DNA from 4 places in the Kitasatospora sp. MMS16-BH015 genome. Region 3 is predicted to be linked to each of the others. Evidence: riboswitches for the same ligand, from Rfam matches in the RefSeq annotation. Region 3 holds a riboswitch; each other region holds the start of a gene.

Region 1 (7,132 bases), 2.0 Mb from region 3:
GGGGATGGCCGCCCGCTCCGCGTGCGAGGCGGCCAGCAGGCGCTCGGTGACGGCGCGCACCGAGGCCAGCGGGATGCGGGAGTGGTGCACGGCCTCGGAGTCGTACGCGGGAAGGTCGAGGGCGATGCCCGCGACCGTGGTGACGGTGCCCGCCAGGCCGACCAGGGTGGCCGGGCTGGTCAGGTCGACCGTCTCGGCCGCCAGGTCGAGCGCGGCCCGCACGTCGGCCCGGGCGGCCTCGACCTGGGCCGGGGTGGGCAGCTCGGTGCCGCCGAAGTGGCGCTCCGTCAGCCGGACACAGCCGATGTCCACCGAGCGGGCCGCCGCCACGTCGCTGCTGCCCCGGACGAACTCGGTGGAGCCGCCACCGAGGTCGAAGACCAGGTAGGGCGGGCGGACGGCCTCGCCGGAGAGCTCCTTGGTGGCGCCGACGAAGGAGAGGTGGGCCTCCTCCTCGCCGCTGACCACCTCGGGCTCCACGCCCAGGATCTCCTTGACCCCCTGGGTGAACTCCGAGGCGTTCTCGGCGTCCCGCGAGGCGGAGGTGGCGACCAGCCGGATCCGGTCCGAGCCGACACCGTAGGAGGAGATCACCTGGGCGTAGGTGCGGCAGGCCTCGAAGGTGCGCGCCAGCGCGTCCGGGTGCAGCCGGCCGGTCTTGTCGACCCCCTGGCCCAGCCGGTTGATGACCATCCGTCGGTCCAGGTCCGTCACGGTGCCCGTGGCGAGGTCCAGGTCCGCGACGAGCAGGCGGATCGAGTTGGTGCCGCAGTCGATCGCGGCGACCCGGGTGGTGGTCACTGCCCCTCCTCCTCGGCCAGCCGCTTCTTCTCGGCGCGCTCGGCCGTCAGCTGTTCCTTCGCGGCGATCACGGCCGCGTGGTCGGTGTCCGCGGCCCGGTCGGCCTCGACCTTGGCCAGGTGCTCGGCCACGGCCTCGGGGCTGACGCAGGGGCCCTTGGCCCACCAGTCCTCCAGCATCCCGATCGCCTCGTCGCCGAGCGGGTTGACGCCCTCGCCGGCGGCCAGCGAGTGGCCGACCAGCACGTGCAGGCACTTCACCCGGTCCGGCATGCCACCGGCGCTCGGGAAGCCCTCCAGCACCTCGATGGCGTCGCGGCGGGCGATGTAGTCCTCGTGCGCCTTCTGGTACGCGGCGGCCAGCTCCGGGTCCTCGGCCAGCCGGGCGGTCTGCTCCTTCATCACGCCGTCGGCCTCCAGGGTGCCGATCAGCGAGGCGGCCTTGGGGCAGGTCAGGTAGTAGAGCGTCGGGAAGGGCGTGCCGTCGGGCAGCCGGGGCGCGGTCTCGACCACGTCGGGGTTGCCGCAGGGGCAGCGGTGGGCGACGCCGCGCAGGCCGCGCGGCACCCGGCCGAGCTGGGCGGCGATGGCCGCCACGTCCTGGTCGGCGACGTCGGGGGCGGTGTTCTCAGAGGTCATGGCGGGAGCTGTCTCTAGCGGGGGGCAGGGGCGGGGGTGGGGCGGGCCTGGGCGGCGTCGGCCTCGTCGACCGACTCCCAGACGCTGGTGTACCAGGGCTGGGCGGCGGCCTTGGCCTTCGCGGCCGGCGCGGCGCCGGACTTCGCGGCGGGGGTGGGGTCGACCGAGACGAAGGAGGTCTCGCCGGGCAGCGCGTAGTGCAGCCGCTCCCGGGCCTGGGTGCGCACGTACGCCGGGTCCTGCCAGCGGGCCCGCTCGCGGCTCAGCGCGTCGACCTGCTGCCGGGCCTGCTCGGCCTTGGCGCGCTGGGCGGCGATCTGGGACCGCTGCGCGATGAACTGCCGGGTCGGGTAGGCGAGGATCGCGACCAGGGAGCAGAGCACGAGCACCAGCACGGTCGCGCGGCTGGTGAAGCGCGGGCGCGCCACCAGACCCGGGATCCTCCACTTGGCCATCTCGTCGCCCCTCCTCCAGTCGCACCGGTGCCCCGGCCCCCACCCTACGGGGTGAGCGCCGGGGCACCGGTCAGGCGTGCTCGGGTGATCAGCCCTCGTAGCGGAAGCGCGGGAAGGCGCCGCGACCCGCGTACTCGGCGGCGTCGTCGAGGATCTCCTCGATGCGCAGCAGCTGGTTGTACTTGGCGACGCGCTCGGAGCGGGCCGGGGCGCCGGTCTTGATCTGGCCGCAGTTGGTGGCGACGGCGAGGTCGGCGATGGTGACGTCCTCGGTCTCGCCGGAGCGGTGCGACATCATGCAGCGGTAGCCGTTGCGCTGGGCCAGCTCGACGGCGTCCAGGGTCTCGGTCAGCGAACCGATCTGGTTGACCTTCACCAGCATCGAGTTGGCGGTGCCGCTCTCGATGCCGCGGGCCAGGCGGGCCGGGTTGGTGACGAACAGGTCGTCGCCGACCAGCTGGACCTTGTCGCCGAGGCGGTCGGTCATGGCCTTCCAGCCGTCCCAGTCCTCCTCGTTCAGCGGGTCCTCGATGGAGACCAGCGGGTAGTTGGCGACCAGGTCGGCGTAGTAGTCGATCAGCTCGCCGGCCGACAGGGCCTTGCCCTCGAACTGGTAGGCGCCGTCCTTGTGGAACTCGGAGGCGGCCACGTCCAGGGCCAGCGCGACGTCCTTGCCCGGGGTGTAACCGGCCTTCTTGATGGCCTCGGTGATGAGGTCGAGGGCCTCGCGGTTGGAGTCGAGGTTCGGCGCGAAGCCGCCCTCGTCGCCCAGGCCGGTGGAGAGGCCGCGCTCCTTCAGCACGCCCTTGAGCGTGTGGTAGACCTCGACGCCCCAGCGGACGGCCTCGGAGAAGGACTCCGCGCCGATCGGGGCGATCATGAACTCCTGGATGTCGACGTTGGAGTCGGCGTGCGACCCACCGTTGAGGATGTTCATCATCGGGACGGGCAGCACGTGCGCGTTGGGGCCGCCGAGGTAGCGGAACAGCGGCAGGTCACTGGCCTCGGAGGCGGCGTGCGCCACGGCGAGCGAGACGCCGAGGATCGCGTTGGCGCCGAGCGAGGACTTGTCCGGGGTGGCGTCCAGGTCGAGCATGGCCTGGTCGATCAGGCGCTGCTCGGTGGCGTCGTAGCCGACCAGCTCCGGGCCGATCTGCTCGATGACGGCCAGCACGGCCTTCTCGACACCCTTGCCGAAGTAGCGGTTCTTGTCGCCGTCGCGCAGCTCCAGGGCCTCGAAGGCTCCGGTGGAGGCGCCGGACGGGACGGCGGCACGGCCGGTGCTGCCGTCGTCGAGGCCGACCTCGACCTCGACCGTGGGGTTGCCGCGGGAGTCGAGGATCTCGCGGGCGACGACGACATCAATGGACGGCACGAGGCATCTCCTATGGGGACGATGGCGGAGTCCTTACGCCCAGAGCCTAACCGCACCCGGGCCCGCAGCCCCGCTGACCTTGGTCCTGTCTCACCGTGTGGCCGCCTACTCGCCAGTAGTTCACCTGGCGGGGAGGCGGCCACGGGGCAGCTCGGATCAGCCGAGGTTGAGCACCTGACCCGGCATGATCAGGTTCGGGTCGGCGCCCACGGTGGACTTGTTGGCGCCGTAGAGCGTCTGCCAACCACCGTTGACCTGGTGGCTCTGGGCGATGCCGGACAGGGTGTCACCGGCCTGGACGGTGTAGCCGCGGCTCGGCGAGGCCGGCTTGGCGGGGGTCTCGGCCGGAGCCTTGGCCGCCTGCTGCTGCTTCAGCTGCTGGGCGGGGGCGGTGAACTGCCGGTAGACGTCCTGGTGGCTGGTCCAGTACCAGCCGCCGTCCTTCTGGTACCAGTACTTGCCGCTGGACGCGTCGTACCCGGCCTTGCCCGGGAAGCCCGGGGTGGCCTCGGTCTGCTCGGCCGACTTGGCGGGCTTCGCCGGGGCGGGCTTGGCGGACTTGGTGGAGCTGCCGGAGGCGGACGAGCCGCCGCCGGAGGTGTCCACGTCGGCGGCCGAACCGCCCTTGCTGAGACCGGCCTTGACGGAGCAGACCGGCCAGGCGCCCGGGCCCTGGGAGGCGAGCACCTTCTCGGCCACCGCGATCTGCTGGCCCTTGCTGGCCTGGTTGGCCTGATTGGCGTACTGACCGCCGCCGTAGGCCTTCCAGGTGCTGGAGGTGAACTGGAGGCCACCGTAGAAGCCGTTGCCGGTGTTGATGCCCCAGTCACCGCCGCTCTCGCACTCGGCGACCTTGTCCCAGGTCGAGACCGAGGCGGCGTGGGCGCCGGTGGCGGCCAGCAGCGGCAGGGCCAGGCCGACGCTCGCGACGCCCGCCACGGCGATGGCCTTCTCCGCCTGGGTGCGACGGCGGTGACGACCGGTACCGGAAAGCAGCATGAAGTTCCCTCTCCGCACGCCTACGAAGTGAGCTGTCGGGTTCGGACCGGGAGGTGGCCCGGCCGCTGGGCCTGACGCTCCTTGGCGGAACGTTTCGGCTGACGCGGCTTCACCCCAAGCCGTGGAGGACGGCAACAAACCTGGTTCCTCCGCCCCTGCCCGGGGTCAAGTCGGGTGCCCGGCGGCGCGACGGGCAGGATTCGGCGTCCCGCGCCCCGGGGTCCGCAGCTGCGAACACCAGGGAGGGTAAGCAGAGCGAACGTCAGATCACAAGCTCATATCGCCGACATCACACCGGAATTACGGCCAGTCATGGATTGCCTACAAACCGTGGGGTTATGTCCGGATTGATGCGTGTTCGGACCGCCCGGATCAGCCTCCGGACGACACACCGCGAGTGGCCTCCGGGGTGAAGGAGACCGGAAGTTCACGCAGGCCACGCATGATGAGCCCGCCGCGCCAGCGCAACTCCTGGGGCTCGGCGGCCAACTGGAGGTCCGGCAGTCTCGTCAGCAGTGAACGCAACGCCCACTGCCCCTCCAGCCGGGCCAGCGGAGCGCCGATGCAGTAGTGGATGCCCTGGCCGAAACCGAGGTGCGGATTGTCGGCCCGGGCCAGGTCGAGCACGTCCGGCCGGTCGAACTTGGCCGGATCCCGGTCGGCCGCCGCGAGCACCACCAGCACCGGGTCGCCCACCGGGATGTCCACCCCGCCGATGGTCAGCGGAGTGGTCGCGAACCGCCAGGTGGCCAACTCCACCGGCCCGTCGTAGCGCAGCAGTTCCTCCACCGCCGTGGCCAGCAGCGCCGTCTCGCCGCGCTCCAGCGAGGCCTGCAGCAGCTTGCGCTGCTCGGGGTGGCGCAGCAGCGCGTAGGTGCCGTTGCCGATCAGGTTGATGGTGGTCTCGAAGCCGGCGAAGAGCAGGATGAAGGCCATCGCGGCGGCCTCGTTCTCCGTCAGGTGCTCGCCGTGGTCACTGGCCCGGATCAGGCCGGAGATCAGGTCGTCCCCGAGGTCGTTGCGCTTGCGGTGGATCAGCTCCAGCAGGTACGCCCGGATCTTCTTCACGGCCCGGCCGACGCCACCGCGCTGCCCGCCGTGGTGGCGGATCATCATGCCCGCCCAGTCCCGCAGGTCGTCCTGGTCCTCCTCCGGCACGCCCAGCAGGTCGCAGATCGCGTAGATCGGCAGCGGGAAGGCCAGCTCGTGGATCAGGTCGGCCGAGCCGCGCTCGGCGAAGCCGTCGATCAGCCGGTCGGTCAGCTGGCGCACCCTCGGCTCGAAGGCCGCCACCCCGCGCGGGGTGAACGCCTTCGAGACGAGTCGGCGCAGCCGGGTGTGGTCCGGCGGGTCGATGTTCAGCAGGTGGGTCATCAGGTCGGCCTGCCGCTCGCCCGGGATGCCGACCCGGCCGGTGCGGTGCGCCTGCTCGCTGTGGTGCGCCGGGTTCTTCGAGAGCCGGGCGTCGGCGAGCGCCTGCTTGGCGTCCGCGTACCGGGTGACCAGCCACGCTTCCACCCCGCTGGGCAGCGTGGTGCGGTGCACGGGGGCGTGCTCGCGCAGCCAGGCGTAGGCGGGGTAGGGGTCGGCGGCGAACTCCCAGGTGAAGAGTGCGGGCTGGCTGGTTTCGGGCGTGTCCGGCATGTCACGAAGGTATCCGGTCCCGGGAGGCGTGAGCCTGGTCACCTGGCGGGTATTCCCTGTTGCGGGGGGTCGCGGCGTGCCTACGATCCTCCGATAGCTCTTCGGTCGGCAGTGCGGTGTCCGGCCGGAGCGAGTCGCTCAAGGAGGAGCAGACCATGCGAGTAGCCGGGGCCGTGGTGGTGATCGCCGTACTCAGCGGCGGTTCGGGGGCTGATCTCGCGCGCCGGTTCGCCGCCGCGGGCGCCAAGGGCATGCTCGTGGCCGACCAGCACCCGGGGGTGGCCGAGGACCTGGCCACCGAGCTCGACCGGCCGGGCTGCCCGGTGGTCGGCGTGTGCAGCGACGTCCACCAGCCCAGTGACATCGCCGCACTGGTGGCCACCGCCGCCAAGCACCTCGGCCCGATCGACCTCTTCTGCGTCACCGGTCCGGGCGGCGAGCGGATCGTCTCCCTCGAGGAGCTGCCCCGCCACCTCGACCCGCTGGCCGAGCTCCTCGCCCTGGTCGGCGAGGCGATCGGCGAGATCGTGCCCCCGCAGCGTCACTCCTCCGGCAGCCCCTCGGCCGCCCGGACCGCCCTGCGGTAGCCGCGTGCTGCGCCCCGCAGCGCGGCGTCCACGTCCACCCCGGCGTCGTGCGCCCGCTGCGCGACGGCCAGCAGCAGCGCGCCGGCCGTCTGGGCCGTCAGCTCGGCGGGCAGCTCGTACGGCGCGTCCGGCACCCCGGTGAAGCCCGCCCGGCGCACCCGGGAGACCAGCTTGGCCGCGTACGCCAGCGCGGGCAGCCCGGCGGGCACCCCGTCGAGCACCGACTCCCGCTGCTTCTCGGCCTGCTTGAGCTCCTCCCAGTTCGCCTCGACCTCGGCCGTGCCGGTGGCGTCCACGTCGCCGAAGACGTGCGGGTGGCGGTACATCAGCTTCTCCACGATGTCCCCGGCCACGTCGTCCACCGAGAACGGGTCCTCCGGGTGCTCCTCCGCGATCCGGGCGTGGAAGAAGACCTGCAGCAGCACGTCGCCCAGCTCCTCGCGGAGCGTGGCGCGGTCGCCCTCCTCGATCGCCTCGACCAGCTCGAAGGCCTCCTCGACCAGGTACTTCACCAGGCTCTCGTGGGTCTGCTCGGCGTCCCAGGGGCAGCCGCCGGGCGAGCGCAGCCGGTCCATCACCGAGGCCAGGTCGAGCAGCCGGGCCCCCGGCAGGTCGTAGGACCCCGGCAGCACC
Region 2 (7,132 bases), 230 kb from region 3:
GGTGGACGACGGCCGCGAGGTCGTCCTCGCGGTAGTCGTGGATGAGCCAGTGCACGGGAGCCTCCGGGACGGGTCGGGGTGTGTCCGGCACGCTAGGGCCCGCGCGCCCCGCCCGGCCCGCGCCGGAACGGACAAAGCGGGCCGCCCTTTCCGCCCTCCCGACCCTTGTCTCCCGGCCCGTCTCGGCAGGTGAACGGTGCCTCCCGGTCGCTCTCAGAAGGTGAACGGCAGGCTCCGCACCCGGTGGTCGAAGCTGGAGGCGACCAGCTCGGGCTCCCCGGTGGACCGCAGCTCCGGCAGCCGGGTGTACAGCTCGCCGAGCACCGCCCGCATCTCCTGCCGGGCCAGGTGGGCACCGAGGCAGAAGTGCGGGCCGCCCCCGCCGAAGCCCAGGTGCGGGTTGGGCGAGCGGGTGAGGTCGAACCGGTCCGGGTCGGCGAAGACGGCCGCGTCCCGGTTGGCCGAGCCGAAGAAGAGCACCACCTTCTCGCCCCGGCGCAGCTGCGCGCCCCCGAACTCGCAGTCGGCCGCCACGGTGCGGCGGAACTGGACGATCGGGGTGGCGTACCGGACGATCTCCTCCACCGCGCCGGGGAGCCGCCCGCCCAGGTCGGCGGTGAGCAGCGCGCGCTGCTCGGGGTGGACGGTGAGCAGGTGCAGGCCGTGGGCGAGCGCGTTGCGGGTGGTCTCGACCCCGGCGACCAGCAGCAGGGAGAAGAAGGCGCCGAGCTCGCGGGCGCCGAGCCGGTGCCCCTCCACGTCGGCGGTGACCAGGGCGGAGATCAGGTCCTCGGTGGGCCGGCGGCGGCGTTCGCGGCCGATCGCGGCGATGGTGAGGTACAGCCGGGCCAGCGCGGCCAGCCCGCGCCCCGGCACCCGCAGCCGGGTGCGCCGCACCCCGGTGGGGGCGGTGGCCCGGTCGATCTCGGCCAGGATGGCCCGGCGCGGTGCCTCGGGCACGCCCATCAGGTCGCAGATCACCCGGTACGGCAGCTGGGCGGCGACGGCAGCGACGAAGTCGGTGGGCCGCTGCGCGACCACCTCGTCCACGAGCTGGGCGGCCGTCCGCCGGATGTCGGCCTCGGCCCGGGCTATCAGGCGCGGGGTGAAGGCCCGGGCCACGATCCGGCGCAGCCCGGCGTGGTGCGGGTCGTCCAGGTTGACCATCGAGTCGCCGAACACCATCCGCACCCAGCGCGGCGGTTCGGGGGTGGTGACGCCGGGGCCGCTGAGGAAGAGCGCGGGGTTGCGGCTGGCCCGCACCACGTCGGCGTGCCGGACCAGCGCGTGGAAGCCCTTGCCCGTCCGGGGGTCGGTGCAGCGGACGGGGTGGTCGAGCTCCCGCAGCCGGGCGAAGGCTGCGGCCCTGGCCTCGGCCGGGAGCTGCCAGAACTCCGGCTGGGCGGGGTTCGGCCCCGGCCCGTGAACGGAGTGAGCGTGCTGCGCGGGGACACCCGTGGCGGTCATCGACCCTGTATCGCGTACCGCCTGACGGAATGTCAAATTTCCTTTACTGTGCGTTCGAATGCATTTCTGCGCTCGTCATATCGTCGTTCTCGTCCGATTCCTCGCCGTCCGCGCCGTTCTCCACGGGCACCAGCTCGCGGGCCAGCAGCGTCGCCCCGGCCACCGCGCCGGGCATCAGCAGCACGGTGACCATCGGCACCAGGAAGAGCAGCACCAGCGGCGCACCGAAACCGAGCGCCAGTCCGAGCCGCCCGCGCAGCATCCGCAGCCGCTCGGGCTGCGGCACCCCGCGCCGCTGGAGCGCCACGGCCGTCAGCTCCACGGTCAGGAAGAAGCCCGAGACCCCCACCCCGATCACCGGCACCACCGTCTGCCCGACCACCGGGACGAACCCGCAGGCGAACAGCAGCACCCCGAACCCGCCGGCCCGCAGCAGCACCGCCAGGCTGTCCCTGGTGGCGATCACCAGCTCCCGCCAGAGCGACAGCTCCGGCGCCGCCGGGGCGCCGCCCTCGGTCTCGTCCACCTTCGCGGCCAGCGACTCGTAGAACGGCTGCCCGACCAGCAGCGTCACGGCGGTGAAGGTGACCGCCGCGAGCAGCGCCCCGCCACCGATCAGCGCGGCCGTCACCACCCCGCGCAGCACCCCCTGCCAGGGCGAGCCCCACCCGTCGGCGAACGGCGTCATCCAGCGCACCAACCCGCCCGATTCGACCACCAGGGCGGCCATCGCCACCAGGTACCCGACCATCGTGATCAGCGCCGGGATCATCCCGAATCCCCACCACCGCCCGTGCCGGGCCACCCACTTCTGGCCCTGGAAAAGGAGCCTCATCCCCACCGCAAGATCTCGCATACCGGCAGCCTACGGGCCGCCCGCCGTGAGCAGGCTCACCGCCCGGCCCGGTTTCGACCACCCACCGCGATTCCACCGTCGCATTCCGCCACGAATCTCACTTTGGGCCCTCCCACCTTCACCTCTTGCTTATGTTTCGTGCACGGATGGTGATTCGACGAGCGCTTTCGGTCACCAATTCCGGCAGTTATCCAACCGTCACCTTTGCTTTTGTCCGGTTCGTGGGTTTTGCTTCATCGGACCGCCCGGCCACTGACCGAGCGGGTCCACCGGGTGCAACGCCTAGTCCTGCCGGCACCCGTGGGCACTACCGAGCTCTGTAACGGCAGGAGCGGGGGACCCAGGTCAGTACGCCGTCCGGACACGTCCGGGCGGCTTGGGGTGAAGCCGCATTCCGCGGCCGGGCATCTCCAGCCCGAACCCGACAGCTCACCTCGTCGGCGTCGGAGAGGAACACCCATGTCCGCACGGGGCAAGCACGCACGCCGTCACACCCGCCCGCAGCTGAACAAGGTCGCCATCGCCACCACGCTGGCCGCGACCTTCGCGCTCCCCCTGGTCGGTGTCACCACCGCCTCGGCCCTCGCCGACTCGGGCTCCGGCCACCACTCGTTCACCAGCAGCGTGGACGCCCAGCACGTCGCGCACACCGCGCCCGCCGCCGCCACGAAGACGCTCACCGACCCGGCCAAGGCCGCCGACCCCACCGCGCACCACCTGGTGGACGGCGACTGGCACCCGGTCCACACCGGCAAGCCCGCCGCCCAGGCCGGCCTCGCCGACGTCGCCCAGCGCCTCGGCCTGGACGCCGCCACCCCGGTCGCCACCCACCAGGCCCCGGCCGCCACCCCCGCCGTGGCCCCCGCCGCCGCGCCGGCCCCCGCCCCGGCCGCTGCTCCGGCCCCCGCCGCAGCTCCGGCTCCGGCTCCGGTCACTGCGCCCGCGCCCGCCGCGCCGGACTTCTACGCCCCGCTGGCCGAACCGAGCATCGTCGAGAACTGGGGCGTGCCCGGTCACCTGTGGGCCAGCGGCCACCACACCGGCGTGGACTTCGCGGCCTCCGTCGGCACCAGCCTGCGGGCCGTCGGCGACGGCACCGTGGTGACGGCCGGCTGGGGTGGCGCCTACGGCAACCAGGTGGTCATCCGCCTGGCCGACGGCAAGTACGCCCAGTACGCCCACCTCTCCAAGCTCCAGGTGCACGCCGGCCAGTCCGTCACGGCCGGCCAGCAGCTCGGCCTCTCCGGCGCCACCGGCAACGTGACCGGCCCGCACCTGCACTTCGAGATCCGCACCACCCCGAACTACGGCTCCGACATCGACCCGGTCGCCTACCTGCGGGCCCACTCGGTCAACGTCTGACCTTCGTCCCACCCAGCGGCGCGCGGCGCCCCCCGAGTCCGGGGGGCGCCGCGCGCCGCTGTCGTCCGAGCAGCCTCAGTTGAACCGGTCCGGGTCCGGGCCGGTGCGCAGGCCGCGGTCGGTGGCGGCCACGGCGGCCAGCTCCTCGGGGGTCAGCTCGAAGTCGAACACGTCCAGGTTCTGCGCGATCCGGGCCGGGGTGACCGACTTCGGGATCACGATGGTGCCGAGCTGGAGGTGCCAGCGCAGCACCACCTGGGCCGGGGACTTGCCGGTGCGGGCCGCGATCGCGGTGATCGCCGGGTCGTCCAGCACCGCGCCCTGGGCCAGCGGGCTCCAGGCCTCGGTGGCGATGCCGTGCTCGGCGTGGAAGGCGCGCAGCTCGGCCTGCTGGAGCCCCGGGTGGAGCTCGATCTGGTTGACGGCCGGCACCAGCTCGCTCGCGTCGAGCAGCCGCTCCAGGTGCGCGGGCTGGAAGTTGGAGACGCCCGCCGCCCGGATCCGCCCGTCGGCGGCCAGCCGCTCCAGCGCCCGCCAGGTGTCCAAGTAGAGGTCGCGGGCCGGGGTGGGCCAGTGGATCAGGTAGAGGTCGACGTACTCGAGGCCGAGCCTGGCCAGGCTGGTGTCGAAGGCGCGCAGCGTCGCCTCGTACCCCTGGTCGGCGTTCCAGACCTTCGTGGTCAGGAAGAGCTCCTCGCGCGCCACCCCGGACTCGGCCAGCGCCCGGCCGACCCCGGCCTCGTTGCCGTAGATCGCGGCGGTGTCGATGCTGCGGTAGCCGGTCGCCAGGGCGGTCTTCACGGCGGTGGTGGTCTCCTCGTCGGGGACCTGGAAGACGCCGAAGCCGAGCTGGGGGATCCGGACGCCGTTGTTGAGCTGCACGGTGGGGACGGTGGTCATGATCGGTTCCTTGCCTTGGTGCGGGGGTGGGTTCAGTGGAGGACGGGGCTGGGCGCGGCGGCCGGGGTGGCGCCCGGGACGGTGGTTGTCGTGGCCGGGGCGCGGCGCTCCAGGGCGGCGGACCAGAAGGCCAGCAGCAGGGCGGCGGCGGCCAGCGCGGCGCCGACCCAGTTCGGTGCGGTGTAGCCGAGGCCGGCGGTGATCACCAGGCCGCCGAGCCAGGCGGCCAGCGCGTTGCCGAGGTTGAAGGCGCCGATGTTGACGGCCGAGGCCAGCGTGGGCGCGCCGTGCGCCTGGTCGAGCACCCGCTTCTGCAGCGGCGGCACGGTGGCGAAGCCGAGCGCCCCGACCAGCAGGATGGTGACGGCGGCCGCCACCTTGCTGTGCGCGGTGACGGTGAACAGCCCGAGCACCAGGGCCAGCCCGCCGAGGCTCACGTACAGCATCGGCATCAACCTGCGGTCGGCGTACCGGCCGCCGAGCAGGTTGCCGAGGAACATGCCGACCCCGAACAGCACCAGCAGCCAGGTGACGGCGCCCTCGGAGTAGCCGGCGACGTTGGTCATCATCGGGGCGATGTACGTGATGGCGGCGAACACCCCGCCGAAGCCGAGCACGGTCATCGCCATCGCGAGCAGCACCTGCGGGTTGCGGAAGGCGGTCAGCTCGCGGCGCAGGTGGGCGCCCTCGGGCCGGGGCAGCTCGGGCACCAGCTTGGCGATCCCGAGCAGGCCGACCAGCCCGAGCGCGGCGACCACCGTGAAGGTGGCCCGCCAGCCCACGGCCTGCCCGATGAAGGTGCCGAGCGGCACACCGACGATGTTGGCCACCGTCAGCCCGGTGAACATGGTGGCGATGGCGCCGGCCTTCTTGTCCGGGGCGACCAGCTCGGCCGCCACCACCGACCCGATCCCGAAGAACGCGCCGTGCGCGAGCGAGGCCACGATCCGGCCGCCCAGCATCAGCCCGAAGCTCGGCGCGAGCGCCGACAGCAGGTTGCCGACGGTGAACAGCCCCATCAGCAGCATCAGCACCGTCTTGCGGCTGATCCTGGTGCCGAGCACCGTCATGACCGGCGCGCCGAGGACGACGCCGATCGCGTAGCCGGTGACCAGCAGCCCGGCGGTGGGGATGGACACGCCGTAGTCGGCGGCGATCTGGGGCAGCAGGCCCATGACCACGAACTCGGTGGTGCCGATCCCGAAGGCCCCGATGGCCAGGGCGAGGAGTGCGAGAGGCATGGCGCTACCCTCCGTGCGATTGCCTGTGCGTCTTACGAGCTTCGACAATAGTTGCAGGCGCGCTATATGTGCAAGCGCTGGCATTGCCCGATCGCCGCTTGAGCCTGGGTGCCGGAGGGGACGCCTGGGCCTGGGTGCCGGAGGGGACGCCTGGGCCTGGGTGCCGGAGGGGACACCTGGGCCTGGGTGCCGGAGGGGGCGGGACGGGCGGCGGGCATTGAAGTGCGCGGCGCCGGTGCTTGCAGAAGCCTGCTACCGGCCCTGGCCGGTAACGACTCGGGCGGCTTATCCTGGGGTCATCTCGACACCCGGCCCCTGGAAGGAGTGCGGCACCCATGACCGCCACCGACCCCGCACTGACCGCCCTCGCCAGCGGCTGGTCCGCCCTGTACGTGCTGTACGGCCGGATCGAGGCGCACATCGAGCGCGCTCTCCAGGCCGAGCACGACCTGAGCGTGCGCGAGTACTCGCTGCTGGACGTGCTCAGCCGCCAGCACGACGAGGAGGGCGGCCACCTCCAGATGAAGCAGGTGGCCGACGCGGTGGTGCTCAGCCAGAGCGCGACCACCCGCCTGGTCACCCGCCTGGAGGACCGGGGCCTGCTGGCCCGCTACCTCTGCCCCACCGACCGCCGGGGCATCTACACCAACGTCAGCGAAGCCGGCCTCACCCTGCTCGAAGCGGCCCGGCCGACCAACGACGCCGCCCTCCGCGCCGCGCTCGACGAGGCCGCCCGCAACCCCGACCTGGCTCCACTGGTCGCGGCCGTCGAGGCCGTGAAGCCGGGCACGGCCGCCACTCCGGCCGCCACTCGGGCCGCCTGAGAAAGTGTTGGGTAAGCGGGTGACTACTCGTTCTTGAGGTCATCGGCGAGGCGGCGGGCTGCTTCGGTCTCGATGGGGCCGCGTGGTTCGACCTCCTCGCCGGCGAGGCGGGCGGCCATCAGGCGGATCATGGCGACCTTGATCATCGCTTCGGCGTGCGCGGTCTTGCGCTCGTAGTCCCGTGCCAACCGTCTGCACCGCCCCAGCCAGGAGAATGTCCGCTCGACCACCCACCTGCGGGGCAGCACCTGGAAGCCTTTCACATCCGCGTTGCGCGGCACCGCCACCACCGTCAGGTTCTCGTGCGCGGCAGCCCAGCCGACCAGACCGGCATCGATCGCGTTGACGTAGCCGCCGTCGACCCAGACCAGCCCGACCTGCGGGAACAGACCACGGATGCCGGCCAGGACCAGCTTCGCGCCCGCCCGCTCCTGGACGGACGCGGAGTGCACGACCGCCTTCAGGACCAGTCCACAGCTGTC
Region 3 (7,132 bases):
GGGCGTCGGGCCGGTCTTGGTCCGGTCCCGCGCCCCGCTCTTCCGCTTCGCGTTCTTCCCGGTCATCCGCCGCCCCCCGTCGATCGGCGGCCAGCGTACCGGGCGGCTCCGTAGCCGCTCAGGCGTGGGTGCCGCCGTCGATCCGGATCTCGGTGCCGGTGACGAAGGCGCCGTCCTCGGAGGCCAGCATCGCCACCACGCCCGCCACGGCCTCCGGGCCGGCGAAGCCGTAGGCGCTGTCGGCCGGCTTGAGGGCCGGGCTGAGCTTGGCGAAGAGGGACATGTCGGCGTCCTCGGGGATGCCCGGGCCGCGGTTCTGGCCGCTGGCGCCGGAGGCGTCCGTCATGCCGCTGCTGATCGAGCCGGGGGCGACCGAGACCGCACGCAGGCCCTGCGCGGCGTACTCCAGCGCGATCGCGTGGGTGAAGGACTGGATGCCGCCCTTGCTGGCCGCGTAGGCCGCCATGTACGGGTGGGCGAAGGTGGCCGAGGTGGAGCTGAAGTTGACCACCACGCCGCGGCCCGACGCGAGCAGCGCGGGCAGCGCCTCGCGGGTGACCAGGAAGGTGCCGGTCAGGTTGACCGTCAGCACCCGGTTCCAGAACTCCAGGGTGGTCCGCTCGGTGTGCGCGGAGCGCAGGATGCCGGCGGCGTTGACCACCGCGTCCAGCCCGCCGAGCACCCGCACGGCCTCGGCCACCCCGGCGACCACGGCGGCCTCCTCAGCGATGTCCAGCACGGCGGTGGTCAGCCGCTCGGCGGTGCCGTCCTCGGCCGCCAGCTTCGCCGTCGCGGTCAGCCCGGCCTCGGCCACGTCCACGCCGACCACCCGGCCGCCCTCGGCGAGGATCCGGCGCACGGTGGCCTGGCCGATGCCCGAGCCCGCGCCGGTGATCAGTACGCGGCGGCCCTCGAAGCGGTTCATGGTGCTCTCCTGCAGGTTCTGTGCGGCTGGGGCGGATTGCTGCCGCTCCTGCACCGTACGCCTGAATGACACGTCGTGCCACTTCTGCACCGGGCGTCGATCTGACGGTTAGACTGCAGTCGTGCCAGAGACCACCCAGCGCCCCTCCCTGACCGAGCGCCGCAAGGCCGCCACCCAGCAGGAGATCGCGCTCGCGGCCGCGATGCTCTTCGCCGAACACGGCCCCGAGGCGACCACCGCCGAGGACATCGCCCGGGCGGCCGGGATCTCGCTGCGCACCTTCTACCGGTACTTCCGCACCAAGGAGGACGCCGTCGCCCCGCTGCTCTCGGCGGGCGTGCGGGACTGGATCGAGGAACTCGCCGCCGCCCCGGCCGAGTCTGGCCTCACCGAGGCGCTGGAGCAGGCCGCCGGGCGGGCTCTCACCCCGGCCCCCGGCCGCCCGGCCGAGGCGCTGGACTGGGTGCGCGGGCTGCTCCGGGTGATGGCGGACGCCCCCGATCTGCTGGCCGTCTGGCACCGCGTCCACCACGCCTCCGAGCTGGCCCTGATCCCGGTGCTCGCCCCGCGCACCGGCGCCGACCCGCTGGAGGCCCGCCTCGCGGCGGCCGCCGCCAACACCGCCATGCGCGTCGCCCTGGAGACCTGGGCCGCCTCCGAGGCCCCGGCCGCCGAGGCCGCCGCCCTCGCGGCCCGCTGCCTGCGCGAACTCACCGCCGGCCTGAAGCCCTGACCCCGGGGCACGAACCCGCAGTCTTGACCCCGGTCAACGAAGAAGCGCCGCCCATCGACGGCAGGTCGAAGGGCGGCGCTCAGGCGTGCGGGGGTTCAGAGGCTCTCGGGTGTGACCAGGCAGAACGGGTGGCCGACCGGGTCGGCGTAGACCCGGTAGCCGACCGGCTTGTCCGAGCCGTCCAGCAGGGTGGCACCCAGGGCGAGCACCTTCGGCTCGGCCACGTCCAGGTCGGGCACCAGGACATCCAGGTGCAGCTGGGCCGGGTGGGCCGCCTCCGGCCAGCGCGGCGGGTGGTACTCGGGCACCTGCTGGAGCGCGAGCACGGCCCGGCCCGCCGGGTCGGCCAGCACCACGTACTGGCCGGTGTCCACGGTCGGGGCCAGCCCGAGCAGCTCGCGGTAGAACCCGGCCAGCGCGGCCGGGTCGGGGCAGTCGACGGTGACGACGTGCAGTTCTCCGATCATGGGCAGCACTCTGCCCGAACCGGTGATCACCGCACCAGGGCCGCTCCGGGCCCGACGGCCCGTCAGGCCAGCTGCTCCAGCTTGCCGGTGTGCAGCTCGCCGACCCGGCCGCCCTCGCCCTCGTACGTCCAGAACGCGCGCACCGTCATCTCGTTCAGGTCCATCAGGTGGCTCACCGTGATGCCGCCCGCCTCCGTCCAGCTGACGAAGTACAGCTCGGGGCCGACCTGGGCCACGTGCAGCGCCACGTCCTCCCACTGGCCGGCCGACTCGCCGAGGCCCTCCCAGCGGAGCCGGGTGCCGTCGGCGGAGTAGGCGTTGCGGAAGGCCGCGCCGTTGTCGACCTGGAACAGGTAGGTGTGTCCGGCGAAGCCGGGCAGGGGCGCGGTCATCTGCGGGGTGTCTCCGTCTCGGGCGGTGGCGGCCTGCGCCGGTGTGGTCGGACGCAGGCCACCAACTTATCCGAACCGGCGGTGTGAGGTGCGTCGCTTCGCCATCGAACTCCTTGGCCGGGCTCCGACGAGCTGCGTACCTTTCACAGGTCGTCCGCCTCCAGCGGACCCTGCCGCCGGGACGCCGAATCCCACCCACCCGACGGCCGGTACCCGAGCACAGAGAAGAGCGGGCGGGAGCGGGGGAACCAGGTAAGTCGCCGTATCCCCCTGCCCCGCTGCCAGCGGGCGCCGCCGGGCCGGCTAGGGGTGAAGCCGCTCCCACACGCGGCCGGGCTACCCGTGTGCCCGAACCCGACAGCTCACCTCGCAGGCGTTCACAGGGCTGACCACCATGCGCATATCCATCACCCCTGCCCGCTTGGCCGCCGTGGCCGGCACCGCCGCCCTCGTGGCCGTCCCGCTGGCCGGCCAGGCCCAGGCCGCCGTCGGCGTCTCCCCGGACCGGCTGACCCCGACCGCGCTGACGGCGGGCCGGGCCGGCACCGCCTCGCTGACGGTGCACTCCACCTCCTGCTTCACCGCCAAGACCCTCGGCGTCGGCGTCCGCGACGCCGCCGGCCAGAACCTGGACTTCCCCGGCTCCGCCTCGAACGTGCGGATCTGCCCCGGCGGAGTCTCGATCACCACCGGCGCCCGCGCCCTCCCGGCCGGCAGCTACACCGAGTTCGGCTTCTGGCAGGACCTGTCCGGCGGCTGGCACAACCTGCCCGCCCGCACCCTCACCGTGTCGGGCGCCACCGTGGCCCCGACCCCCACGCCCACCCCGACGCCCACCCCGGCTCCCGCGCCCACGCCCACCCCCAGCCCGACCCCCACGCCGTCCACCGGCTCGCCCGTCCCGGGCAAGCAGCTGACCTGGTCGGACGAGTTCAACGGCCCGATCGGCTGGGGCTCGCGCTGGGTCGGCGACAAGACCAGCGCCTACCGCTACGGCAACCACAACCCGGACGACAACAAGCTCGACTGGCTGGCGCCGAACAACGTGAGCGTGGCCGGCGGCGTGGCCACCTTCACCGCCACCCCCTCCAGCCACACCCTGGAGAACGGCAGGCAGGCCTGGGACACCGGCTTCCTCACCACCGAGGGCTCGACCGAGGGCTTCCAGGTGAAGACCGGCGACTACGCCGAGACCCGGGTCAAGCTCTCCGACGGCCTCGGCGCCTGGCCCGCGCTCTGGACCTGGAAGAACGGCAACGGGGAGATCGACTCCTTCGAGTACCACCCCGACAACCCGAACCTGCTGGAGCTCACCAACCACGTGAAGTCCGGCCAGAAGTACTACACCGACGCCAGCGCCATCGCCAAGGACCAGTGGGTCACCGTCGGCACCTACTACGGCGCCAACTCGGTGGACTGGTACGTCAACGGGGTCAAGGTCTTCTCGGACCAGACCGGGGTGGGCGCCGACTGGTCGGCCTACCTCAACCTCAACCTCTCCGTCGGGGCCGGGGAGTACCACCCCGGCCCGTCCGGCTCGGCGCCGCTGACCATGGCCGCCGACTACGTGCGGGTCTACCGCTGACCGTCAGCTCACCCGCAGGGTGAACGGCGTGGTGTTGTTGCCGGGGTGCCGGTCGTCCGCGCTGATCACCCGGACGTGCCCTTGGGTCACCGTGCCCGGGGGCACGCTCGCACCCGCCTCCACCGGGACGAGGGCGGTGGCGGTGCGGCCCTGGGCGAGGCCTGGCCCGAAGGTGCAGCTCACCAGGAGCGGGGTGGTGGTGCAGCCGGCCGGGAAGGTCGGGGGCAGCAGGGTGAACCCGGCCGGCACCTCCACCTCCAGCGTGAACGGGGAGGCCGTGGTGGCCGGCCCGTCGTTGGCGACGAAGGCGTGCACCACCGTCTGCCCGCCGGGGGCCACCGCATCAGGATCGATCCTGACCACTTGGAGGTCGGAGTTCGAGGGCAGCGCCTGCGCCCCCGCAGGGCCGGCGCCGAGCGCCGCCAGGGCCAGCGCCGCCGCTGCCGCCATCGCCAGACGGACCATGCCGTTCACCTTTCACTTCCAGCACCCGATCGACTACCCAGTGTAGCGGCGTAGGCTGGTTCGTGTCCGGTTTTTTCCGTGGACCGGTGGAGGTGGGCGACATGGGCGGACAGGTGTTGAGCGAGGTCAGCGCGGTGGTGCCGAACGACCGCGAGGCCGAACTGGTCACCTCCTACCGGGAGCTGATCGCGGGCCCGCTGCCGGACGGCCTGGTCCGCACCGAGCTGCTGCGCGGCGCGGACGGGGCGTGGCGGATCCAGAGCCTCTGGCGGGACAAGGCGGCGCTGGAGGCCGTTCGGGCGAACCCGAAGCTGGCCGCCGCGCCCAAGCTCTTCCGGGACGTGGGCGCGGAGCCGCAGCTGTCCGTCTACCAGGTGACGGCCACCCAGACCGGCGCCCTGATGATCTCGTAGCCGCCCGGCCCGGCCTCAGGGGGCCAGGACCTGACCGAGTCTGGTCGCGATGTGCCGCATCACGGCGACCAGCCCGGCGCTGCCGGACTGCTCCTCCAGGGCCTGGATCCGGGCCTCCGGGCCGGAGACCGAGAGGGCGGTCGGGGTCGGCGCGCCCGGCACCGCGACGGCGATGCAGCGCACCCCGATCTCCTGCTCCTGGTCGTCCACCACGTACCCGCGCTCGCGGGCCACGGCCAGCTGGGCGAAGAGCGCGTCCGGGTCGGTGACGGTGTAGGGGGTGTGCGACTGGAGCGGCTGGGTGCCGAGCACCGCGCGGGCCTCCTCCTCCGGCAGCTGGGCCAGCAGCGCCTTGCCGACCCCGGTGCAGTGCGGCTGCACCCGGCGGCCGACCTCGGTGAACATCCGCATCGAGCGGCGCGACTGCACCTGCCCGACGTAGACCACCTCGCCGCCCTCCAGCACCGCGAGGTTGGCCGTCTCCCCGGTGGCCTCCATCAGCTCGGCCAGGTACGGCCGGGCCCAACTGCCCAGCAGCCGGCCCGAGGTCTCGCCCAGCCGGATCAGCCGGGGGCCCAGGGTGTACCGCCGGGCGGTGTCCTGGCGGACATACCCCTGCTGCACGAGGGTACGGATCAGACGGTGGATGGTCGGCATCGGCAGGCCCGAGACGGTGGAGAGCTCGCTCAGGGTGGCGACCCCGGCCGAGTCGGCCAGCGCCTCGAGCAGCAGGAAGGCGCGCTCGACGGACTGGACGCCGCCGGTGGCGCGGTCGGTGCCTGGGGTTCCGGAGGTGCTGGACACCGGCGTTCCCTTCACTGTCGGGGGAGGAGTACAGTCCCAGCGATCACTCTCAACAAACCGTTGAAATTCTGTATCGCGGAAACTAGTCTCCACCTTACAGAACAGAACCCGCCAGTAGGTGGGTTCGGATCAAGGAAGTTCCCACCGGAGCTGCCTTCGCTGGCTCGAACCGTCCAAGGAGTGTCCTGCCCATGGCTACAGATCAGGGACCTGACGCCGCTTCCGCCGCTGCGCCGGTCGTCACTGTCGCCGGTCCGCGCGTCCCCCGCGCCGAGGAGGTGCTCACCCCGGAGGCGGTCGCCTTCGTCGTGGGTCTGCACCGCGCCTTCGAAGGCCGCCGGCAGGAGCTCCTGGCCCGACGAAAGACCCGGCGCGCCGAGATCGCGGCCGCCGGCACCCTCGACTTCCTGCCCGAGACCGCCGCCGTGCGGGCCGGCGACTGGAAGGTGGCCGAGGCGCCGCGCGCTCTGCAGGACCGCCGGGTGGAGATCACCGGCCCCACCGACCGCAAGATGGTCATCAACGCGCTCAACTCCGGCGCCAAGGTCTGGCTCGCCGACTTCGAGGACGCCACCGCCCCCACCTGGGAGAACGTGGTCAGTGGCCAGGTCAACCTGATCGACGCCTACGAGGGCCGGATCGACTTCACCACCTCGGCCGGCAAGTCGTACGTGTTGAAGCCGGCCGCCGAGCTGGCCACCGTGGTGGTCCGCCCCCGCGGCTGGCACCTGGACGAGAACCACCTGCTGGTCGACGGCGTCCCGGTGGCCGGCGCCTTCTTCGACTTCGGCCTCTACTTCTTCCACAACGCCGCCCGGCTGCTCGCCCGCGGCGCCGATGACCCGAACTCGGGCCCGTACTTCTACCTCCCGAAGACCGAGAGCCACCTCGAGGCGCGCCTCTGGAACGAGGTCTTCACCCACGCCCAGGCCGCCCTCGGCATCCCGCACGGCACCATCCGGGCCACCGTGCTGATCGAGACCATCACCGCCGCCTTCGAGATGGACGAGATCCTCTACGAGCTGCGCGACCACGCCGCCGGCCTCAACGCCGGCCGCTGGGACTACCTCTTCTCGATCGTCAAGAACTTCCGCGACGCCGGTGAGGCCTTCATCCTCCCGGACCGCAACAGCGTCACCATGGCCGCGCCGTTCATGGCCGCCTACACCCGCCTGCTCGTGCAGACCTGCCACAGGCGCGGCGCCCACGCGATCGGCGGCATGGCCGCCTTCATCCCGTCCCGGCGCGACGCGGAGATCAACGCCGTCGCCTTCGAGAAGGTGCGCACCGACAAGGACCGCGAGGCCGGCAACGGCTTCGACGGCTCCTGGGTCGCCCACCCTGACCT
Region 4 (7,132 bases), 2.5 Mb from region 3:
CCAACCGGGGCCGTCGGCCAGGCGGGCGGTGACGGCGCCCCAGAAGCCGGGGCGGCGGGGCCGGACCGGGGCCGGGGCGGGGACCTCCATGTCGAGCAGGGTGCGGGCGCGCAGGCGCTCGACCGCGCCGAAGCCGCGGGCGCTCGCCAGCAGCAGGCCGAGCACCGGGAGGCCCAGCACGGTGACCAGCAGGCCCGCGCCGACCGAGAGCAGGGTGACCGCCGCGACGAAGGCCGCCGTCGCTATCGGGAAGGCGGTGAGCAGGTAGCCCAGCTCCCGGTACGTCGCCCCCGCGAACGGGGCGTGCAGGAAGGACGGGGCGGGCTTCCGCCGGTAGGGGTACGCGCTGGTGTCGTAGAGCGTCGTACTCGGCTGCATGGTGCTCATCCTGGGCCCCCTGGGCTGCTGGCTCGTGTCCTCGTCCTCGCTACGACCACCACGATGCCGCGCCGACCCCCCTCGGCACATTGCAGCCCACTACCGAATCCGGGGTGGGGTTCTCCCTACCCCCGAGCGGGTGGCTGCTCCCCGGTGCGCCAGGCACCGGCCTGCCACTCGTCCTCCAGCAGGGAGTACTGGAACGCGTCGTGCCAGCGGCCGCCGAGGTGGAGGTCGTGCCGGATCCGGCCCTCCAGCTGGAAGCCGGCCCGGGTGAGGACGCGGGAGGAGGCGGTGTTGTCCGGGTCGACCCGGGCCCAGAGGCGGTGCAGGCCGAGCGGGCCGAAGGCGAAGTCGCAGGCCAGGGCGGTGATCTCGCCGGCGTAGCCGCGCCCCCAGGTGTCGCGGCGCAGCGCGTAGCCGAGGAAGGCGGCCCGGTCGCCCTCCAGACCGAGGGCGAGGTTGCCGATCGGTACCGCGTACTCGGGCTCGCCCTCGGCCAGCAGGGTGACGGCGAGGCGGTAGACCGTGCGGGGTTCGGCCTCGGCCTCGTCCAGGTAGAGGGAGATCTGGTCGGCGCAGGTCTCGCGGTCGCGCGGCTCGAAGGGGAGGTAGCGGGCCGTCTCCGGATCGCCGAAGACGGCGTGCAGGGCGTCCACGTCCTCGGGCGTGTGGTGGAACTCGCGGATCGCCAACCGGGGCCCGGTGAGCCGCACCGGCGTGAGCGGGACGGCCGGAGCGGCCGGAGCGGGCTCAGGAAGCGGAGCGGGCTCAAGGAGCGGACCGGGCTCAGGGAGCGGAGCGGGCTCGGCCGGGGCGGGGTGCGGGGGCTGCGCCGGGGTGGGTTCGGGCTGCATGGCTCCCGACGATACCGCCGAGTGGTGGGCCCAGCGGCTACCGTACCGAGGGTGAACGTCGAAGACCTCCAGCTCACCCCGCACCCCCGCACCGCCGATCTACTGGCCTGGGCCGCCGAAGCCGGCCTGCCGCCCGTACCGGAGGAGGCCGTCCGGACGGTGCTGACCCTGCTGGAGTTCGGTGATGCCCAGCTGCACGACGGCTTCCCCGAGCTGACCTCGCCGGTGGTGGAGCAGCTGCTGTACGAGCGGATGTACCTGTACGTGCAGCCGGCCGAGCAGCCGGAGGCGTACGGGGCGGCGGTGCGGCTGCTGATCGACCACCAGCGGGCGGCCCGGCGGCTCAACGCGAAGCGGTGGGAGCGGCTGCACGAGGAGGCCGAATGGCAGGGCGAGCTGCTCTGCGGGCTGCTGCGGCAGCCGCACCTGGTGACCTGGCCCCGGCTCTACACCCTGCTGCTGCGGGCGGACGGGGTGGACACCGCCGATCCGGCCGCCGTGCGGGCCTGGCTGGACGCCTTCCGGGAGCTGCCCGAGACGGAGCGGCTGGCCGCGTTCGGGGCGCTGGAGGAGGGCGGCGGGCCGGACGGGCTCGGTGTGCTGGACTGGGTCGGCGGGGACGGCGGCTGGGGGCCGACCCGGGTGATCTCGGTGGGCATGGCCACCGACGGCGCGCGGGCGCTGCTGGAGCAGTGGCTGATGCGGCGCAGCTACCGCAACCTGGCCGGGCTGAACGCGCTCGGCCTGCCGATGCCGGACGAACTGTCCGGGGACTACGCCGAGTTCGAGGCGGCGGTGGTGCGGGAGGCGCTGCGGCTGTGCGGCGAGTGGACGGTGCCGGGGCTGCCCGAGCTGCTGCTGGAGTACCCCGAACTGGCCCCCGAGCCGGGCCCGGAGGAGATCGACGCGTACCTGGCCGCGCAGGAGGCGGCGGAGCAGGAGCAGGAGCAGGAGCAGGAGCAGGAGACGGAGTAGTCGGAGGGGGCGAGCGGTGAGCCGGGTGGGGCGTCAAGGAGTGCACGCCCCTTCGGATGCCCTCGCAGTTCCCCGAGCCCCTGGGGTCGGGCTCGGGGTCGGGCCCCTGGGGTCGGGCCCCTGGAGTCAGGGCTGGAGGCCGCGGGCGTGGAGCCAGGGCAGCGGGTCGATCGGGGCACCGGCGGCCGGACGGACCTCCAGGTGGAGGTGGGGGCCGGTGACATTGCCGGTGGCGCCGACCCGGCCGAGCTGGGTGCCCGGGGTGACGGGGCCGGCGGTGGTGGTGATGGCGGAGAGGTGGCAGTACCAGAGCTCGGTGCCGTCGGGGAGGGTCAGGACGACCCGGTAGCCGTAGGCGCCGGCCCAGCCCGCCGAGGTGACGGTGCCCGCGGCGACGGCCACGGCCGGGGTGCCGGTCGGGGCGGCGAAGTCGAGGCCGGTGTGCAGGTGCGACCAGTAGGAACCGGCCTGACCGTAGTGGGCGGTGAGGGTGTAGCCGGCGACCGGGAGGGTCACGGCGGTGCGCTCGGTCTCGGCCCGGGCCTCGGCCTGCTGGGCGGCCCGCTTGGCCTCGGCCTCCTGGGCGGCAACCACCCGGGCGGTCTCCTCCGCGGCGGTGCGCTGGCCGTCGGCCTGCTGCTGGATCCGGGCGGCGAGGGCCAGGCCCGGGTCGGCCGAGAGGGTGAGCTCGGTGGAGTCCTCGGTGGCCGCGTCGGGGGTGGTCACCGGGGCGGCGGGGAGCGGCGCGGCGGCGGCCGGGCCGGCCGCGGCGAAACCGGTGGCGCCGAGCGAGGCGGCCATCGCGGTGACGCCGAGCAGCGGGCCGCCGGTACGGGCCTGGCGGGGCATCCGATGCCTGGCCACCTCGTCTCCGAGGGGCGGCAGCACGGTGGGGCCGTCCAGCAGCTGGGTGGCCGGGCCTGCGGGGGAGTGCGTCGACGCCAAGGGAGGCGCGCTCCTTTCCTTCCTTCGCGCCTACCGGGTTAGCTGACGGGTTCGGAGCAGGAAGGTCTCCTACGGCCGGGCGGGGGCCCGGCTGATTCACCCCAGTGGAACGTGGTTCCCCGGCTCCCGGGCCCACCGGTGAGGGCGGGCCCATGGATTAGGCGACGGCGCACGGTGCCGTTTCGGGTACGGCGTTGCCGACCGCGCTGCGTTATCAAACGTTAATCCGAGTGGCCCCTGATTCCAAGCCGCTCGGCATCTCGGTCCAGACCTGTGGACGATGTCAGGTCCGATCCGGGTGCATACGTGGTGATTTGAGACGGTCGACCGGCAACTCCCGGGCGCTGCGGTTGAGTACGCGTACTCATGTGCCGAGTACGGGAGTTGGCGACCCTGGAGTCATGAACACACCAGTGCCCGGCCGGACCACCAACGCCTACTACATCCAGGCGATCCTCTCCTTCGGGCTCGCCTCGGCGGCCCTGGCGATCGGGATCGCCTACCTGCCCGTCAGCGCCTGGGTGCGGGGCTTCCTCGCCGTCGGCCTGCTCTACGAGATCACCTCGGCCTTCACGCTGGCCAAGGTGATCCGCGACCGCCAGGAGGACGGCGCGATCGTCACCCGGGTCGACCAGGCCAGGCTCGACAAGCTGCTCGCCGAGCACGACCCGTTCCGGGTGGACGCCCCGTGAGCACCGCCCCTACTGCTGCGCCTCCGCGGCCCGCTTGGCCGCGTAGGTGACACCGCCCGAGGACCAGTGGGTGGCCGGGATCTCCTCGATGGCCACCCAGATGTTCTCCGGCGAGACCCCGGTGATCCGGGCGTAGGCGGCGGTGAGTTCGCGGGTGATCTCCGCGTTCTGCTCGTCGGTCCGGCCGGAGAGCTGCTTGACGTTGATGAACGGCATCGGGTGGCCCCTCTGGTGCAGATGGTTCAGGTGGTGCGGGTGCGCCGACCGTATCCCAGTCGCTTGACGGCTAAGGCTATTAGCCTTAGCTTTATGGCTACAGGGAACAACGCACCGATCCCGAGGGGGAGCACCATGAACGCCACCGCCACCACCGCCACCCGGTACCTGGAGCTGCCCGGCGGGCGGATCGCCTTCGACGACGAGGGCACCGGCAGCGCCGTCCTGCTGCTGCCGGGCATGCTCGACTCCCGGCACGCCTACCGGCACCTGCGGCCGCTGCTGCTGGCCGCCGGGCACCGGGTGGTCGCCATGGACCTGCGCGGGTTCGGCGAGTCCTCGATCGAGTGGGCGGACTACTCCCCCGCCGCGATCGCCGAGGACGCGCTCGCCCTGCTGAGCCACCTCGGGATCGAGCGGGCCACCCTGGTCGGCAGCTCCTACACCGCCGCCTCGGTGGTCAAGGCCGCCGGGCTGGCGCCCGAGCGGGTGGCCGGCATCGCGCTGATCGACGGCTTCATCGAGAACCTGTCGCCGAACGCCCTCCAGCGCGGGATGGTCAAGGCGCTCGGCCACGCGGTGCTCCGCTTCCCGAGCCTCTGGGGCCTCTACCTGCGCAAGACCGCCTTCGGCCAGGCCAAGCCCGCCGACCTGGACGCCTACGCGGCCGGCCTGGTGGCCAGCCTGCGCACCCCCGGCCGGGCCACCGCCACCCGGGGCTACGTGTTCGGCGACTCCGCGCCGGTCGGCTGGAGCGCGGCCGTCGAGTGCCCGGCCCTGGTGGTCATGGGCGAGCAGGACCCCGACTTCCCCTCCCCCGCCGCCGTCGCCCAGCGGCAGGCCGAGGCGCTGAACGCCCGCCAGGTGCTGATCCCCGGTGCCGGCCACTACCCGATGGCCGAGGACCCGCAGGCCACCGCCGCCGCGCTGCTGCCCTTCCTGGCCGAGGTGGCCGCCGCCGAGGCCGCAGCCGTGAAGGCCGCCTGATGCCGCGCGCCGGACTCACCCCGCAGGCCGTGGTCGACCACGCGATCGACCTGGTCGACGTCCAGGGCGCCGAGGCCCTGACCCTGGCCGCCGTGGCCGCCAAGGCCGGGGTCGCCACCCCTTCGCTGTACAAGCACGTACCGGGCGGCCTGCCCGAGCTGCGCCGCCTGGTCGCCGTCCGGGTCACCACCGAACTGGCCACCGCCCTCGGCGAGGCCGTGCTCGGCCGCAGCCGGGACGTGGCGGTGGCCGCCCTGCTCGACGCCTACCTCGACTACGCCGAGCGCCACCCGTACCGGTACGGCGCGCTGCCGCAGGCCCCGCAGGACGACGCCGAGCTCCGCGAGGCCGCCGCCCGGCTGGTCGGCGTGATCATCGCGGTGCTGCGCGGCTACGGCCTGGCCGGCGAGGAGGCGGTGCACGCCGCCCGGACGGTCCGCTCGGTGGCGCACGGCTTCGCGGCCCTGACGGCCGGTGGGGCCTTCCAGCTGGCGGCGGACCTCGCGGTGACCCGGGAGCGGCTGACCCGGGTGCTGACGGAGGGTCTGCGGAGCTGGCCACCGGCCGAAGCCCCAGCCCCGGCCGAGGCGCACTGAGGATCCGTTCGCGGGGGAACTGATGGTGATTCGGCCGGTATGGACTGGTACGGATTCGCGCGGTTTCCTTTACCAATTCGTCGCCGGACACCCGGGAGACTGTGCGGAGCCTGGGTAGCCATATGGTTCGGGGCAAGAGCGGATCACTCCAAGGATGTGGGCACCATGACGCAGACCGCGCAGACCACCACGGCCCTCGTCCCCGGCCAGCGCACGGCCTCGCCGGTGCCCGCGGCACTCGTCCCGGCGGCCGGTGGCGACGGGGTGGGCAGCGCGGTGCGGCGGGCGGTCGAGATAGCCCGTTCGGTCTGGCGGCTGCGGCCGGTGGCGGCCGCTCCCGTGCAGGCGTACGGGGAGTGCGACGGCCAGTAGGGCCGGTGCCGGCACTGGCGCCGGTGCCTCGCTTCCGCAGGGCGCGGGGTGATTCGGGATAGATTGAGCGGATTGTCCCGATGAGACCGAGCGCTGGCGGAGGTTGCGGTGCCCGCAGTCACGACGGTGGCTCGGCAGGTGCGGGAGGGGTTGCGGCGGGGGTCGCTCGGCCGGTGGCTGAGCCGACTGCTCGACGGGGAGACCCGGGCCGAACGCGAGGCCGTCGGTGTGCTCACGGCCGTGGCCGGCCTGCTGACCTGGCTGGCGATCCGCTGGCCCGACTACTGCCCGCCCTCGATGCTGGTCTTCCCGCTGATCTGCGGGGGCTTCGTGCTGCACACCCGGCGGCAGCTCGCGCTGCTCGTACCGGTGACGGTCGGGCTGATGCTGGACATCTTCCTGCGCACCCCGTACGGGCTGCGGCCCGGCTCCGCCGCCGTGGTCATCGCCACCGCCGGCCTGGTGCTGCTCACCTCGCGCTACCGCACCCGGCTGGGCCTGCGCGGCACCCGGGGCGACTCGATGCTGGTCGAACTCTCCGAACGGACCCGGGCACTCGGCCGGCTCCCCGAACAGCTCCTCGACTGGCGCTTCGACCGGGCCCTGGCCCCCGTCAGCGGCGCCTTCTTCTCCGGCGACTTCCTGCTCGCCTCGCACCGGGCCGACCGCGACCTCCTGGAGGTCGTCCTGGTGGACGTCTCCGGCAAGGGCAGCCGGGCCGCCGCGCGGTCGATGCACCTCTCCGGCGCCCTGGCCATGCTGCTCGGCTCGGTGCCCGCCGAATCCTTCCTCCCCCGGGCCAACGACTACCTCTGCCGCCTGGACTGGGAGGACGAGTTCGCCACCGCCGTCCACCTGGCCCTGCGGCCCTCCAGCGGCGAGTACCGCCTCTTCCACGCCGGCCACCCCCCGGCCGCCCACTACCACCGCGCCCTCGGCGGCAGCTGGCAGCTCCGCGAGGCGGGCGGCCCCGCCCTGGGCATCCTGCCCGGCGCCTCCTTCCCGGCGGCGGGCGGTCAGCTGGACCACGGGGATGCACTCCTGCTCTACAGCGACGGGCTGGTGGAGGTGCCCGGGGAGGACATCGACGAGGGGATCGGGCGCCTGCTCGGTG

Evidence for each region. Region 3 has a riboswitch for cyclic di-AMP ahead of CFP65_RS41410 (glycoside hydrolase family 16 protein). Riboswitches for the same ligand answer to the same signal wherever they lie in the genome.
Region 1: it holds a riboswitch for cyclic di-AMP, as region 3 does, so the genes downstream of both, CFP65_RS42180 (transglycosylase family protein) here and CFP65_RS41410 (glycoside hydrolase family 16 protein) in region 3, are expected to answer to the same signal.
Region 2: it holds a riboswitch for cyclic di-AMP, as region 3 does, so the genes downstream of both, CFP65_RS42225 (M23 family metallopeptidase) here and CFP65_RS41410 (glycoside hydrolase family 16 protein) in region 3, are expected to answer to the same signal.
Region 4: it holds a riboswitch for cyclic di-AMP, as region 3 does, so the genes downstream of both, CFP65_RS21525 (M23 family metallopeptidase) here and CFP65_RS41410 (glycoside hydrolase family 16 protein) in region 3, are expected to answer to the same signal.

Annotation. Positions count from the first base shown of each region.
Region 1 is NZ_CP025394.1:5,417,715-5,424,846, reverse strand. It holds gene CFP65_RS23500 (Ppx/GppA phosphatase family protein) at 1-801, opposite strand, end outside; gene CFP65_RS23495 (DUF501 domain-containing protein) at 798-1,439, opposite strand; gene CFP65_RS23490 (septum formation initiator family protein) at 1,454-1,894, opposite strand; gene eno (phosphopyruvate hydratase) at 1,983-3,269, opposite strand; gene CFP65_RS42180 (transglycosylase family protein) at 3,426-4,268, opposite strand; cyclic di-AMP (ydaO/yuaA leader) riboswitch at 4,270-4,451, opposite strand; gene CFP65_RS23475 (cytochrome P450) at 4,641-5,912, opposite strand; gene CFP65_RS23470 (SDR family NAD(P)-dependent oxidoreductase) at 6,068-6,499, shown strand; gene CFP65_RS23465 (MazG family protein) at 6,454-7,132, opposite strand, start outside.
Region 2 is NZ_CP025394.1:7,180,621-7,187,752, reverse strand. It holds gene CFP65_RS30635 (ATP-binding protein) at 1-55, opposite strand, end outside; gene CFP65_RS30630 (cytochrome P450) at 214-1,467, opposite strand; gene CFP65_RS30625 (EI24 domain-containing protein) at 1,511-2,323, opposite strand; cyclic di-AMP (ydaO/yuaA leader) riboswitch at 2,622-2,779, shown strand; gene CFP65_RS42225 (M23 family metallopeptidase) at 2,783-3,685, shown strand; gene CFP65_RS30615 (aldo/keto reductase) at 3,761-4,585, opposite strand; gene CFP65_RS30610 (MFS transporter) at 4,618-5,826, opposite strand; gene CFP65_RS30605 (MarR family winged helix-turn-helix transcriptional regulator) at 6,162-6,650, shown strand; gene CFP65_RS30600 (IS5 family transposase) at 6,674-7,132, opposite strand, start outside.
Region 3 is NZ_CP025394.1:7,412,310-7,419,441, forward strand. It holds gene CFP65_RS31710 (hypothetical protein) at 1-66, opposite strand, end outside; gene CFP65_RS31715 (SDR family NAD(P)-dependent oxidoreductase) at 119-925, opposite strand; gene CFP65_RS31720 (TetR/AcrR family transcriptional regulator) at 1,047-1,658, shown strand; gene CFP65_RS31725 (VOC family protein) at 1,754-2,125, opposite strand; gene CFP65_RS31730 (adenylate cyclase) at 2,188-2,517, opposite strand; cyclic di-AMP (ydaO/yuaA leader) riboswitch at 2,766-2,909, shown strand; gene CFP65_RS41410 (glycoside hydrolase family 16 protein) at 2,912-4,102, shown strand; gene CFP65_RS31740 (hypothetical protein) at 4,106-4,567, opposite strand; gene CFP65_RS31745 (hypothetical protein) at 4,669-4,980, shown strand; gene CFP65_RS31750 (IclR family transcriptional regulator) at 4,996-5,784, opposite strand; gene aceB (malate synthase A) at 5,976-7,132, shown strand, end outside.
Region 4 is NZ_CP025394.1:4,958,186-4,965,317, reverse strand. It holds gene CFP65_RS21540 (sensor domain-containing protein) at 1-387, opposite strand, end outside; gene CFP65_RS21535 (GNAT family N-acetyltransferase) at 504-1,235, opposite strand; gene CFP65_RS21530 (hypothetical protein) at 1,287-2,210, shown strand; gene CFP65_RS21525 (M23 family metallopeptidase) at 2,337-3,155, opposite strand; cyclic di-AMP (ydaO/yuaA leader) riboswitch at 3,169-3,329, opposite strand; gene CFP65_RS21520 (YiaA/YiaB family inner membrane protein) at 3,557-3,847, shown strand; gene CFP65_RS21515 (4-oxalocrotonate tautomerase family protein) at 3,857-4,063, opposite strand; gene CFP65_RS21510 (alpha/beta fold hydrolase) at 4,199-5,050, shown strand; gene CFP65_RS21505 (TetR/AcrR family transcriptional regulator) at 5,050-5,646, shown strand; gene CFP65_RS21500 (hypothetical protein) at 5,812-6,018, shown strand; gene CFP65_RS21495 (PP2C family protein-serine/threonine phosphatase) at 6,127-7,132, shown strand, end outside.